DNA from 2 places in the Streptomyces sp. NPDC057877 genome. Region 1 is predicted to be linked to the other one. Evidence: predicted binding sites of a transcription regulator. Region 1 holds the regulator's gene; the other holds the start of a gene.
The links. Region 1 encodes HspR, which represses chaperone genes until heat shock. Its sites were predicted from a motif close to TTGAGNNNNNNNNNCTCAA; they were not measured.

Region 1 (5,774 bases):
CTGGGAGGGGATGTCCTTGTTCGTGGGGCTGTCGACGCGGTCCCGGGTGAGGGCGTCGAACTGGATGTCCTTGCCCTGGATCTTGGCGACGGCCATCTCCGCGGCGGCCTCGGCCTCCTGCGGGTAGGACTTGTAGACGCTCATGTACTGCTCACCGGAGACGATCCGCTGCACCGCGTCCAGTTCGGCGTCCTGGCCGGTGACCGGCGGCAGTTCGGTGGCGCCCGCGGCCTCCATGGCCTTGATGACGGCGCCCGCCATGCCGTCGTTGGCGGAGTACACGGCGGCGATGTTGTCCACGCCGATCTCGTCGATCGCCTGGGCCATGTTGGCCTCGGCGTTCTCCGGCTTCCAGTCCTTGGTGTCGTAGGACTTGGCGATGGTGACCTTGCCGGTCAGCTCGGAGAGCGCGCCCTGCTTGAACTGGCCCGCGTTGGGGTCGGTGGGCGAGCCGTTCATCATCACGATCTTGTCGGAGGTGTCGGCGCCGGAGCCGAGCGCCTCGATCAGGGAACGGCCCTGGACCTCGCCGACGAGGGCGTTGTCGAAGGAGATGTAGGCGTCGATCGGGCCCTCGGCGAGCCGGTCGTAGGCGATGACCGGGATCCCGGCGTCCTTGGCCTGCTGCACGGTGTCCGCGATGCCGTGCGAGTCGACGGCGTCCAGCAGGATGACGTCGACCTGGTCGTCGATCATCCGCTGCATCTGCGCGGCCTGCTTGTCCGCGTTGGCCTCGGCGTTGGCGTAGTCGACCTTGCCGCGCTTGCTGGTGAGCGCGGCGATGCGCTCCTTGATGATGGGGTAGTCGAACTTCTCGTAGCGGGAGTTCGCCGTCTCCGGGAGCAGCAGGCCCACCGTGATGTCGTCGCCCTTCGTCGGACTGGCGTCGCCGCCCTCCTCGGCCGCGCCCAGCACACCGCAACCGGCCAACGAGAGGGTCAATGAGGACAAAGCGACGGATATGGCGATACGACGCATGCGGGGGCTCACTTCTGGTGTCTTCCGGACGTGGGTGCAACCTTGCTACCCAGGTGACTAAAAAGCCAACGCGGCGGCGACCCCCAGCGTCAAGGTGAATCACTTAACGAGATGACAACATCACGTTCCGCTTCTTGTGTGGAGACAGAGCGGAATCACCCTCGCGGACTGATCACCAGCCCTTCACGCAGAAGGATTTCGGGTGCCCACAAGGGGACTTGAGGCACGGTCCGATACCCGCACAACCAATTCCATTCCTCGTCAGTCGGAAAGATCGCGGTGGCCCCCGCCCCGCATCTCCCGATCAGAGGACCGAATGAACCCAGCCAGACGAAGCGCGACCGCCGCCGCCTCGGGCGCGGTCGTGCTCGCCACCGCGGGCACGCTGCTCAGCGCCGTGGCCACGCCCGCCGCGGCGGCGACGAGTTGCGCCTCGCCCGTCTTCAAGCGGCAGTTCTACGCGAACACCACGTTCTCCGGCACTCCGAAGAAAACGGACTGCGACAGCGTCATCAGCCAGAACTGGGGCACCGGTGCGCCCGCCAGTGGCCTGCCGAAGAACTACTTCGGCGTCCGCTGGACCGTCACCCGCGACTTCGGCTCCGGCGGCCCCTTCACCTTCACCGCCTCCGCCCAGGACGGCATCCGCGTCTACCTCGACGGCGTGCGCGAGGTGAACCTCTGGAAGAACGTCTCGTCGACCGTCAAGAAGACCGTCAACGTCACCGTCCCTTCCGGAAAGCACACCCTCCGCATCGACTTCGCCAACTGGACCGGCACGGCGAACGTCACGTTCACCTACGCCCCCCGCACCTCCGCGACCGTCGACACGGTGCGGCCCCTGACACCGACCGGGGCGGCGGTCACCTACGACCCGGCCACGAACAAGGCCAAGTTCACCTGGTCGAAGAACAGGGAAATGGACCTCGCGGGCTACCGGGTCTACCGACGCCTGAAGGGCACCTCCTTCGGCACGCCGCTGGCGACGACCACGGCGACGTCGTACACGGACACCTCCGTGCCCGCGACCGGCGACACGTACTACTACGAGGTCCGCGCCTACGACAAGGCGGGCAACTCGTCGGCGGGCAGCGCCGACCAGGGCGTGACGTCCGTCGACAGGACACCGCCCGGCGTGCCCGGCACGCCGCGCACGTCCTCCGAGTCCGACGGGCTGTGGGTCGGCTGGAGCGCGGTCGACGGCGCGGCGTCGTACCGGGTCTACCGGGCCACCAGCGCGTACGGGACGTACACCCGGGTCGGTACGACCGCTGAGACCTCGTACGTGGACACCACGGCCGTCGGCGGCACCACCTACCACTACCGGGTCACCGCCCTCGACGCGGCCGGGAACGAGTCGGCGCGGAGCGAGGCCGTCAGCGGCGAGCGCCGGGACTTCACCCCGCCGCCCGCCGTCACCGGCGTCACCGTCACCCCGACCGAGTACGGCTTCCAGGTGAGCTGGGACGCCAACCCCGCCGCCGACCTCTTCCGTTACGTCGTTCGCCGCGGTGAGCTGCTCGGCGACGAGGAGGAGCAGGTGTGCTCCCTCTACCCCGGTGAGTACGTGTCGGCCGACACCACCTCGTACGCCTACGCCGCCCTCCCGGACGGCGAGGAGTCCTGCTTCATCGTCGACGCGGTGGACGACTCCGGGAACTCCTCCTTCAAGCGGACCGGGGAGGCGCAGATCGTCAACGCGACCGAACTCGACATGACGCCGAGCGTGGCGACGCCGGAGGGGTCTCCGCTGTGGCTCATGGTGAGCGAGGCGGAGGGCGACGAGGGCAACTGGCTGGCGTGGAGCGGACTCGGCGCGGGTGAGGAGCCGAGCGACAACCCGGCGCGGGCGTTCCGGGTCTACCGGTGGGACCCCGCGGCCTCGGCCTACCAGCGGATCGCCGAACTGGGGGCCGGTGCCTTCACCTACTTCGACACCGGCGTCCCGCGCGGGACCACGTCCTACTACTGGGTGACGGCCGTGACCGCGGACGGCACCGAGACGCTCCCCGCGGACGGCTGGGCGGTCACGACGCCCTGAGCCGACACACGAAGGGGCCCTGGGGCTCGTACGAACCCCAGGGCCCCTCGCGTGGCCGTGGCCGTCAGTCCGGCTGCTGGCGCTTCGGTCGCCACACCACCAACGCGCTGGTCTGCTGCACCTCCTGGTACGGCACCAGATCGCGGCGGTACGACGCGTGCACCGCGGCCTCGCGCTGGCGCATGGTGGCAGCCGCGCCGTCCAGGGCCGCTTCCAGTTCCGCGACGCGGGACTGCAGCGCGGCGACCTGGTTCTCCAGTTCGATGATGCGCTTGATGCCGGCGAGGTTGATGCCCTCGTCCTGGGAGAGCTGCTGCACCTGGCGGAGCAGCTCGATGTCCCGGGCGGAGTAGCGGCGGCCCCGCCCGGCGGTGCGGTCGGGGGAGACCAGGCCCAGGCGGTCGTACTGGCGCAGCGTCTGCGGGTGCAGGCCGGAGAGCTGGGCCGCCACCGAGATGACGTAGACCGGGGTTTCCTCGGTCAGTTCATACGGGTTGCGTCGACGGCCGTCCATCTTCGTCAAGCTCCCTTCGCCGCCTGGAACAGCTCCGCCCGCGGATCCTCACCCGCGGTCGCCTCGCGATACGCCTCCAGCGCGTCACGAGCCTTCCCCGTCAGATCCGTCGGCACACTCACCTCGACGGTGACCAGCAGGTCCCCTCGGGTGCCGTCCTTGCGGACCGCGCCCTTGCCGCGCGCCCGCATGGTGCGGCCGTTGGGCGTGCCCGGCGGCAGCTTCAGGGTGACCGGGGGCCCGCCCAGGGTGGGCACCCGCACCTCCCCGCCGAGCGCCGCCTCCGCGAAGGTCACGGGGACGGTGACGGTGAGGTTGTCGCCCTTGCGGCCGAAGACGGGGTGCTCCTTGACGTGCACGACCACATAGAGGTCGCCCGCGGGGCCGCCCCGCTCACCGGGCGCGCCCTTGCCGCGCAGCCGGATCCGCTGGCCGTCGCTGACCCCGGCCGGGATGCGCACCTGCATGGTCCGCGAGGACTTGGCGCGGCCGGAGCCCTTGCACACCTCGCAGGCGTCCTCCGCGATCAGCCCGCGCCCCTTGCAGTCCGGGCACGGGTCGGTCAGCGAGAAGCCGCCGCCCGAGCCACGCGCGACCTGCCCGGTGCCGACGCAGGTCGGGCACACGCGCGGCGTGCCGTTCTTGTCGCCGGTGCCGGAGCAGGCCTTGCAGGGGGACTGCGACGACATCCGCAGCGGGACCGTCGCGCCCTCGATCGCCTCGTTGAAGCTCAGCGTGACCTCGGACTCGATGTCCTGGCCCCGGCGCGGCTGGGTCCGCGTGCCCGCGCCCGCGCCGCCCCGGTTGAACAGCCCGCCGAAGACATCGCCGATGCCGCCGCCGAAGCCGCCGCTCTGCTGGGTGCCACCGCCCCCGAAGAGGTCACCGAGGTCGAAGTTGAACGATCCGCCACCCGCGCCCGGCCCCGGGCGGAAGCCGCCGTTGCCGAACAGGGTGCGCGCCTCGTCGTACTCCTTGCGCTTCTTGGGGTCCCCGAGGACGTCGTTCGCCTCGGAGATCTCCTTGAACCGCTCCTCCGCCTTGGCGTTGCCCTTGTTGGCGTCCGGGTGGAACTCGCGGGCGAGCTTCCGGTACGCCTTCTTGATCTCGGCCTCGGTGGCGTCCTTGGGGACGCCGAGGACCTTGTAGTAGTCCTTCTCGATGAAGTCCTTGGTGCTCATCCCCGACGTCCCTCCTTCCGTGTCATCCGGTCAAGCTCAGCCCTCTTCCGGGCCACCGCTCTCCTTGTCGTCGCCTTCAGGACTCTCCTCGGCCTTGACGGTCTGCGCGCCCGGCTGCGGCTCGGCGACGGCCACCCGCGCGGGGCGGATGGTGCGCTCGCCGATGCGATACCCGGGCTGGAGAATCGCCACGCACGTCGTCTCGGTGACGTCCGGCGCGTAGCTGTGCATCAGCGCCTCGTGGACCGTCGGGTCGAAGGGCTCGCCCTCCTTGCCGAACTGCTGGAGGCCCATCTTGGCGGCCACGGTCTCCAGCGACTCGGCGACGGACTTGAAGCCGCCGACGAGTTCGCCGTGTTCCCGGGCGCGGCCGATGTCGTCGAGCACGGGCAGCAGCTCGGTCAGGAGGTTCGCGATGGCGATCTCCTTGACCGCGATGCGGTCGCGCTCGACCCGGCGGCGGTAGTTCTGGTACTCGGCCTGGAGCCGCTGGAGGTCCGCGGTGCGCTCACCGAGCGCGGTGCGCACCTGGTCCAGCTGGGCCAGCAGACCGGGGTCCTGGCTGGTGGCGTCCCCGGCCGGGGCCGCCCCCTCCTCGGAGGCGGCCTTCGGCTCGGCGTCGTCGGGGGCGGCGCCGGAGGGGACGTCGGGCTTTTCTTCGAAGCCCGGGGTCTCCTCCGTCACGCGGCACCGTCCTTCCGCTCGTCGTCGACGATCTCGGCGTCCACCACGTCGTCATCGGCCTTGGCGCCACCGGCCGTGGCACCCTCGGGGCCGCCCGCCGCCTGCGCGCCCTGCGCGTCGGCGTACATGGCCTGGCCGAGCTTCTGGGAGACGGCCGCGACCTTCTCGGTGGCGGTGCGGATCTCGGCGGTGTCCTCGCCCTTGAGCTTCTCCTTCAGCTCGGCGACGGCGGCCTCGACCTCGGTCTTGACGTCACCGGGGACCTTGTCCTCGTTGTCCTTGAGGAACTTCTCGGTCTGGTAGACGAGCTGCTCGCCCTGGTTGCGGGACTCGGCGGCCTCGCGGCGGGCGTGGTCCTCCTCGGCGTACTTCTCGG
Region 2 (5,774 bases), on a different contig from region 1:
GCTGGCCATCGAGACGCTGCTCCCGGGCGACCCGGCGACGGTCAAGTACCTTCAGTCGCTGCTGCCCTGACGTGCCTTGAGGGAGCCGTACTGGAGGGCGGCGAAACCGGCCACGGTGAGCGCCTGGAGGACGATCCAGACCACCCCGGTGGTGCTCGGTGACAGCCACACCCCGAGGGCGACGAAACTCACCGCCGCCCAGGCGAGGTTGGCCTCGACCACGGCCCGCACGCCGAGGGCGGCCGGGCTGGGGCGGGAACCGAGCAGGCCGACGGCCGCCGCGTACACGACGAGGAACACCCCGAGGACGAGCAGCAGGCCGGAGTCGACGTCGAAGAGGCGGCCGAGCGGTCCGGAGGCGACGAGGTAGGCGATGCCGTTCGTCCCGGTGACCACGGCGTCCAGCGCGAGGAAGCGGCGCAGCATCAGCTGCGGCTCGGTGGTGCGGGCGAGAGCGGCGAGGTGGGTTGCGGACATGGCGGAACACCCTCCGTCGGGGTCGTGGTGGTGCGCGGGGACCCGGCTCCCGGGTCGGAGTGCGCCGACCCGGAATCCGGTGCCCTCACGATCCCGCGGGCCGGGGGCGTGGTCCATTACCTGCGAGGTAATGCGTGATCAGTGGTCAGAATCCGTCCCTCCGCCCCGATTTGGTGACCAGGAGTGGTGAGAACCTCACCTCCCGCCACGTGAGACCGCCGCGGGAACATGACACACTGCACCCATGCTTTCGGCGCGTAGGGGAGGCGTGGCGTGAGTGAGCGGCGACCCGCGCCCACGGTGGGCCAGGTGGTACTCGGCAGACGTCTGCAGGAACTGCGGGAGGCGGCCCGGCTGAGCCGTGAGGAGGCCGCGCGGGTGCTCCGGGTCGCCCCGGCCACCGTGCGGCGCATGGAGACGGCCGAGGTCGCGCTGAAGATCCCGTACGTCCAGGTGCTGCTGACCACGTACGGTGTGGCCGAGGAGGAGGTGGCGGCCTTCGTGTCGCTGGCCGAGGAGGCGAACCAGCCGGGCTGGTGGCAGCGGTTCCACGATGTGCTGCCGGAGTGGTTCAGCATGTACGTCAGCCTGGAGGGCGCGGCGCGGATCATCCGCAGCTACGAGCCGCACTTCGTGCCCGGGCTGCTCCAGACGGAGGCGTACGCGCGGGCGGTGCTGGAGGCGGGGACGATAGGGCAGTCCGGGCCGGACACCATCGAACGGCATGTGAAGCTGCGGCTGACCCGGCAGGAGCTGTGGAAGCGCCCGGATCCGCCCCACCTGTGGGTGATCATGGACGAGACGGTGCTGCGGCGTCCGGTGAGCACCAAGCCCGAGGTGATGCGCGACCAGGTGGACCGGCTGCTGGAGGCCACCGAGAGCGACCTGGTGACCTTGCAGATCGCGGAGTTCCGGCACGGCCCGCATCCGGGGACGTACGCGCCGTTCTCGCTGTTCAGGTTCGGCCAGCCGGAGCTGCCGGACATGGTCTTCACCGAGTACCTGACCGGCGCGCTGTACCTCGACTCGCGTGCCGAGGTGTCCGGGCACCTGGAGGTGCTGGACCACATGTCGGCGCACGCGGCGTCGGTGGCGCGCACCAAGCAGCTGCTGCGGGAGTACCGCGGGAGCGTGTGACCCGTACGGGTGCGGTCGGCGGGTGCGTCGGCGCGTCGCCGCCTAGGTTCTAAGGGACGGGCGGGCGAGGGAGTGCGCGGGACCGACCGGCAGGAGGCGAGCCTGATGCCCGGATTCGAGGTGCTGTACCAGGCGGCGGCGCTCTGTCTGACCTACCCGGACGACGACTTCCTGGCCCGGCTGCCGCTGCTGCGGGAGGCCGCTCCGCAGGTGCGGGAGTTCGCCGACCACGCGGCGGTCACGCCGCCGGGTGAGCTGGCGGAGGAGTACGTGCGGGTGTTCGGGGCGCAGGGCCTCTACCTCGGGCGGGGCGGGGCCGCTCCGGCGCGGCTGTCCGACCTGTACCGGGCGCACGGTCTTGAGTGCACCGGTGAGGAGCGGCCGGACTTCCTGCCCGCGGTGCTGGAGTTCGCCGCGCGCACGGGCAACACCGATCCGCTGACCGGGCACCGGGACGCGCTGGAGGAACTGCGGGCGCGCCTGGCCGGGTTCGGGACGCCGTACGCCTGTGTCCTGGACGCCGTGTGCGCGACACTGCCGCCCGCCCATCCGGGCGACCTGACGGACCCGGTGCCGCAGCCACGCTGAGCCTTCCGTCCGCGGGTGCGTGGTGGCTGGTCACGCGGTTCCCCGCGCCCCCGGGTGGGCCGCGCCCGCCCGCGCCTCAGGCCGCGCCGCCCTTCTGGTCGCGTTCCTCGTCGACGATCTCCGCGTCCACCACGCCCTCCTCGTCCTGCGGCGTGCCCTGCTCCTGGGCGGAGCCCGCCGTCGGCTGCTCCGCCTGGGCGTACATGGCCTGGCCCATCTTCTGGCTGACGGCGGCGAGTTTCTCGACGCCGGTGCGCAGGGCGGCGGTCTCGGCGTTCTGCTCGAGCAGTCCCTTCAGTTCCGTGACGGCGGAGTCGACCTCGGTGCGGGTCTCCGCGGGGATGCGGTCGCCGTTCTCGGTGACGAACCGTTCGGTCTGGTAGACGAGTTGCTCGGCCTGGTTGCGGGTCTCGGCGGACTCCCGGCGCCTGCGGTCCTCCTCGGCGTACTGCTCCGCCTCCCGCATCATGCGGTCGATGTCGTCCTTGGGGAGGGCGGAGCCGCCGGTGACGGTCATCTTCTGTTCGCGGCCGGTGGCCAGGTCCTTGGCGGAGACGTGCATGATCCCGTTGGCGTCGATGTCGAACGCGACCTCGATCTGCGGGATGCCGCGCGGCGCGGGCGGCAGGCCGGTGAGGTCGAAGGTGCCGAGCTTCTTGTTGTACGCGGCGATCTCGCGTTCGCCCTGGTAGACCTGGATGCCGACGGAGGGCTGGTTGTCGGCGGCGGTGGTGAAGATCTCCGAACGCCGGGTCGGGATCGTGGTGTTGCGCTCGATGAGCTTGGTCATGATGCCGCCCTTGGTCTCGATGCCGAGGGACAGCGGGGTGACGTCGAGGAGGAGTACGTCCTTCACGTCGCCGCGGATGACACCGGCCTGGAGCGCCGCGCCGACCGCCACGACCTCGTCGGGGTTGACGCCCTTGTGCGGGTCCTTGCCGGTCAGCTCGCGGACCAGTTCGGTGACCGCGGGCATCCGGGTGGAGCCGCCGACGAGGATGACGTGGTCGATCGCGGCGAGCTTGATCCCGGCGTCCTTGACGGCCTGGTGGAAGGGGGTCTTGCAGCGGTCGAGGAGGTCGGCGGTGAGTTCCTGGAACTGGGCGCGGGTGAGCTTCTCCTCCAGGTGGAGGGGGCCCTCGGCGGAGGCGGTGATGTAGGGCAGGTTGATCGAGGACTCCGAGGACGAGGACAGCTCGATCTTGGCCTTCTCGGCGCCCTCGCGCAGCCGCTGCACCGCCATCTTGTCGCCCGCGAGGTCGATGCCGTACTGCCCCTTGAACTTCTTCACGAGGTGGTCGACGATCCGCTGGTCCCAGTCGTCGCCGCCGAGGTGGGTGTCGCCGTTGGTGGCCTTGACCTCGATGACGCCCTCGCCGATCTCCAGGAGGGAGACGTCGAAGGTGCCGCCGCCGAGGTCGAAGACGAGGACGGTCTGCTCCTCGCCGCGGTCGAGGCCGTAGGCGAGGGCGGCGGCGGTCGGTTCGTTGATGATCCGCAGCACCTTCAGGCCCGCGATCTCCCCGGCCTCCTTGGTGGCCTGGCGCTGGGCGTCGTCGAAGTAGGCGGGGACGGTGATCACCGCGTCGGTGACGTCCTCGCCGAGATAGGACTCGGCGTCCCGCTTGAGCTTCTGCAGGACCCGCGCGGACAGTTCCTGGGCGCGGAAGCGGGTCCCGTCGACGGAGCCCTGGTCGGGGAAGCGCCAGTGCGCGTCGCCCATGTACCGCTTCACGGAGCGGGCGGTGCGTTCGACGTTGGTCACGGCCTGCCGCTTGGCGACCTCGCCGACCAGGACCTCGCCGTTCTTGGCGAAGGCCACGACCGAGGGTGTGGTCCTCGCGCCCTCCGCGTTGGCGACGACGGTGGGCTCGCCGCCCTCCAGGACGGCGACCACCGAGTTGGTGGTCCCCAGATCGATACCGACCGCGCGTCCCATCGCAGTCCCCTTCCGCGTCAGGGAGTGTCCGCCACTCCCTCCAGCACAAAACTTGAGTGGCCTCTTGTCAATGGCGCGTATGGGCTACCCGGGGGCCACGTCCTCTACAGCGGAGTACCCCGGTCGGCGCGGGTGTCGCGGCGCAGGGCGACGGCGTGCCGGGGGCGGTCGGTGACCAGGACGTCCACGCGGGGGTCGGCGAGGAAGGTGCGCAGGGCGGTGTCGTCGTTGACGGTCCACACCATGGTGTACAGGCGGTGCCGGGCGGCCTCGCGCAGCACGTTGGCGCGGGCCAGGCGCTGGTGCACGGCGACCCCGTGGGCGCCGCAGGCGCGCACCCGGCGCAGCGGGAACAGTTCGCTCAGCCGGGTCGCGGTCAGCCGGGAGGCGGCGATCTCCTTGCGGTCGCGGCCCAGGGACAGGACGGTGCGCACCTCGGGGAAGGCCCGGGTGATCTCGGCGACGGAGCGGTCCTCCAGGGTGGTGGCCACCAAGCCGTCGGCGCCGAGCAGGGTGACCGCGCGGTCGATCACCTCCCGCTCGTAGCCGGTCTCCTTCAGGTCGAGGTGCCCGGCCAGCTTCCCGGCGATCAGCGACATGACCTCGTCGACGACCGGCACCGGGTATCCCGCGCGGGCGCTCAGCTCGGCGTGGGTGATCTCGGACAGGAGCGGCCCGGTGTGCCGTACCCGGGGGTCGTGGTGGACGACGAGGACGCCGTCGGAGGTCCGGCGGATGTCGAACTCGACGTACTCCGCGCCGGAGGCGACCGCGTCCTCGTACGCCTGCCAGGTGGCGGCGCCGAAGCGCTCGGAGCCGCCGCGGTGGGCGGAGACGGCGGGGCCGGGCGGCACGGCGGTCAGCTCCCGGAGGGCGGGCGGGGCCCGGGCACCGGCAGGCGGGCCTCGTCGGGCGGGGTGAGCAGGGCGCCGGAGCGGCGGCCCGCGCGGCGCAGCAGCGCATAGCCGACGGCCGCCAGCGCCACGAAGGGCAGCCAGGCGAGCGCGTAGGCCGGTCCGTAGGCCTCCAGGTCGAGGATGGAGCGCCCCTCGTCGACGTCGGTGCCGTTGACGCCGAAGAACGCCAGCAGCAGCGTCGGCGGCAGGGCGATCAAGGTGGCCGCGGCGACCAGCGCGGAGACGGTGCGGTCGCGGCGTTCGTCGCGTTCGGCGAGGGCGGCGTCGAGGGCGGCGGAGCGGGCGTTGATGACGGAGGTCAGCCGCTCCACCATGCGGGCGGAGTTGTCCAGGCAGGCGCGGATGCCGAGGGCGTCGCCCAGGGAGGTCTGGAAGCCCTCCATGAGCATCTCCGGTACGAGGAGGCTGTCGACGTAGGCCTCCACGCCGAAGGCGAGGTCGAGCTGGAGTTCGTTGACCCCGGCCGACAGCCGGGAGATGAGGGCGCGGACCTCGGTGGGTGAGTCGACCGGTGCCTGTTCGTTGGCCCGCATCATGGCGAAGGCGGCCAGCCGGGTGCGCTGCAGGGCGGCCAGCGCGGAGACCAGGCCGAGGGCGACCAGCATCAGACCGTTCTCGACGTGCGGGGCCCAGCCCGCCTGGACGGAGACGCCGCGGCCGTGCGCGGACAGGGTCACGCCGTGGTGGTGCAGGTTGGGCGGCGGGGCCGTGGCGGC

Region 2: the regulator HspR is predicted to act here: its motif matches at 4,194-4,212, upstream of dnaK (molecular chaperone DnaK).

What each region holds. Positions count from the first base shown of each region.
Region 1 is NZ_JBHVMS010000003.1:268,709-274,482, forward strand. It holds gene ACFVQG_RS09010 (sugar ABC transporter substrate-binding protein) at 1-978, opposite strand, end outside; gene ACFVQG_RS09015 (PA14 domain-containing protein) at 1,295-3,019, shown strand; gene ACFVQG_RS09020 (heat shock protein transcriptional repressor HspR) at 3,084-3,533, opposite strand; gene dnaJ (molecular chaperone DnaJ) at 3,539-4,714, opposite strand; gene grpE (nucleotide exchange factor GrpE) at 4,751-5,398, opposite strand; gene dnaK (molecular chaperone DnaK) at 5,395-5,774, opposite strand, start outside.
Region 2 is NZ_JBHVMS010000002.1:344,483-350,256, reverse strand. It holds gene ACFVQG_RS05500 (helix-turn-helix domain-containing protein) at 1-70, shown strand, start outside; gene ACFVQG_RS05495 (hypothetical protein) at 52-477, opposite strand; gene ACFVQG_RS05490 (helix-turn-helix domain-containing protein) at 751-1,614, shown strand; gene ACFVQG_RS05485 (nitrate reductase molybdenum cofactor assembly chaperone) at 1,720-2,202, shown strand; gene dnaK (molecular chaperone DnaK) at 2,279-4,141, opposite strand; gene ACFVQG_RS05475 (glycerophosphodiester phosphodiesterase family protein) at 4,246-4,995, opposite strand; gene ACFVQG_RS05470 (hypothetical protein) at 5,001-5,774, opposite strand, start outside.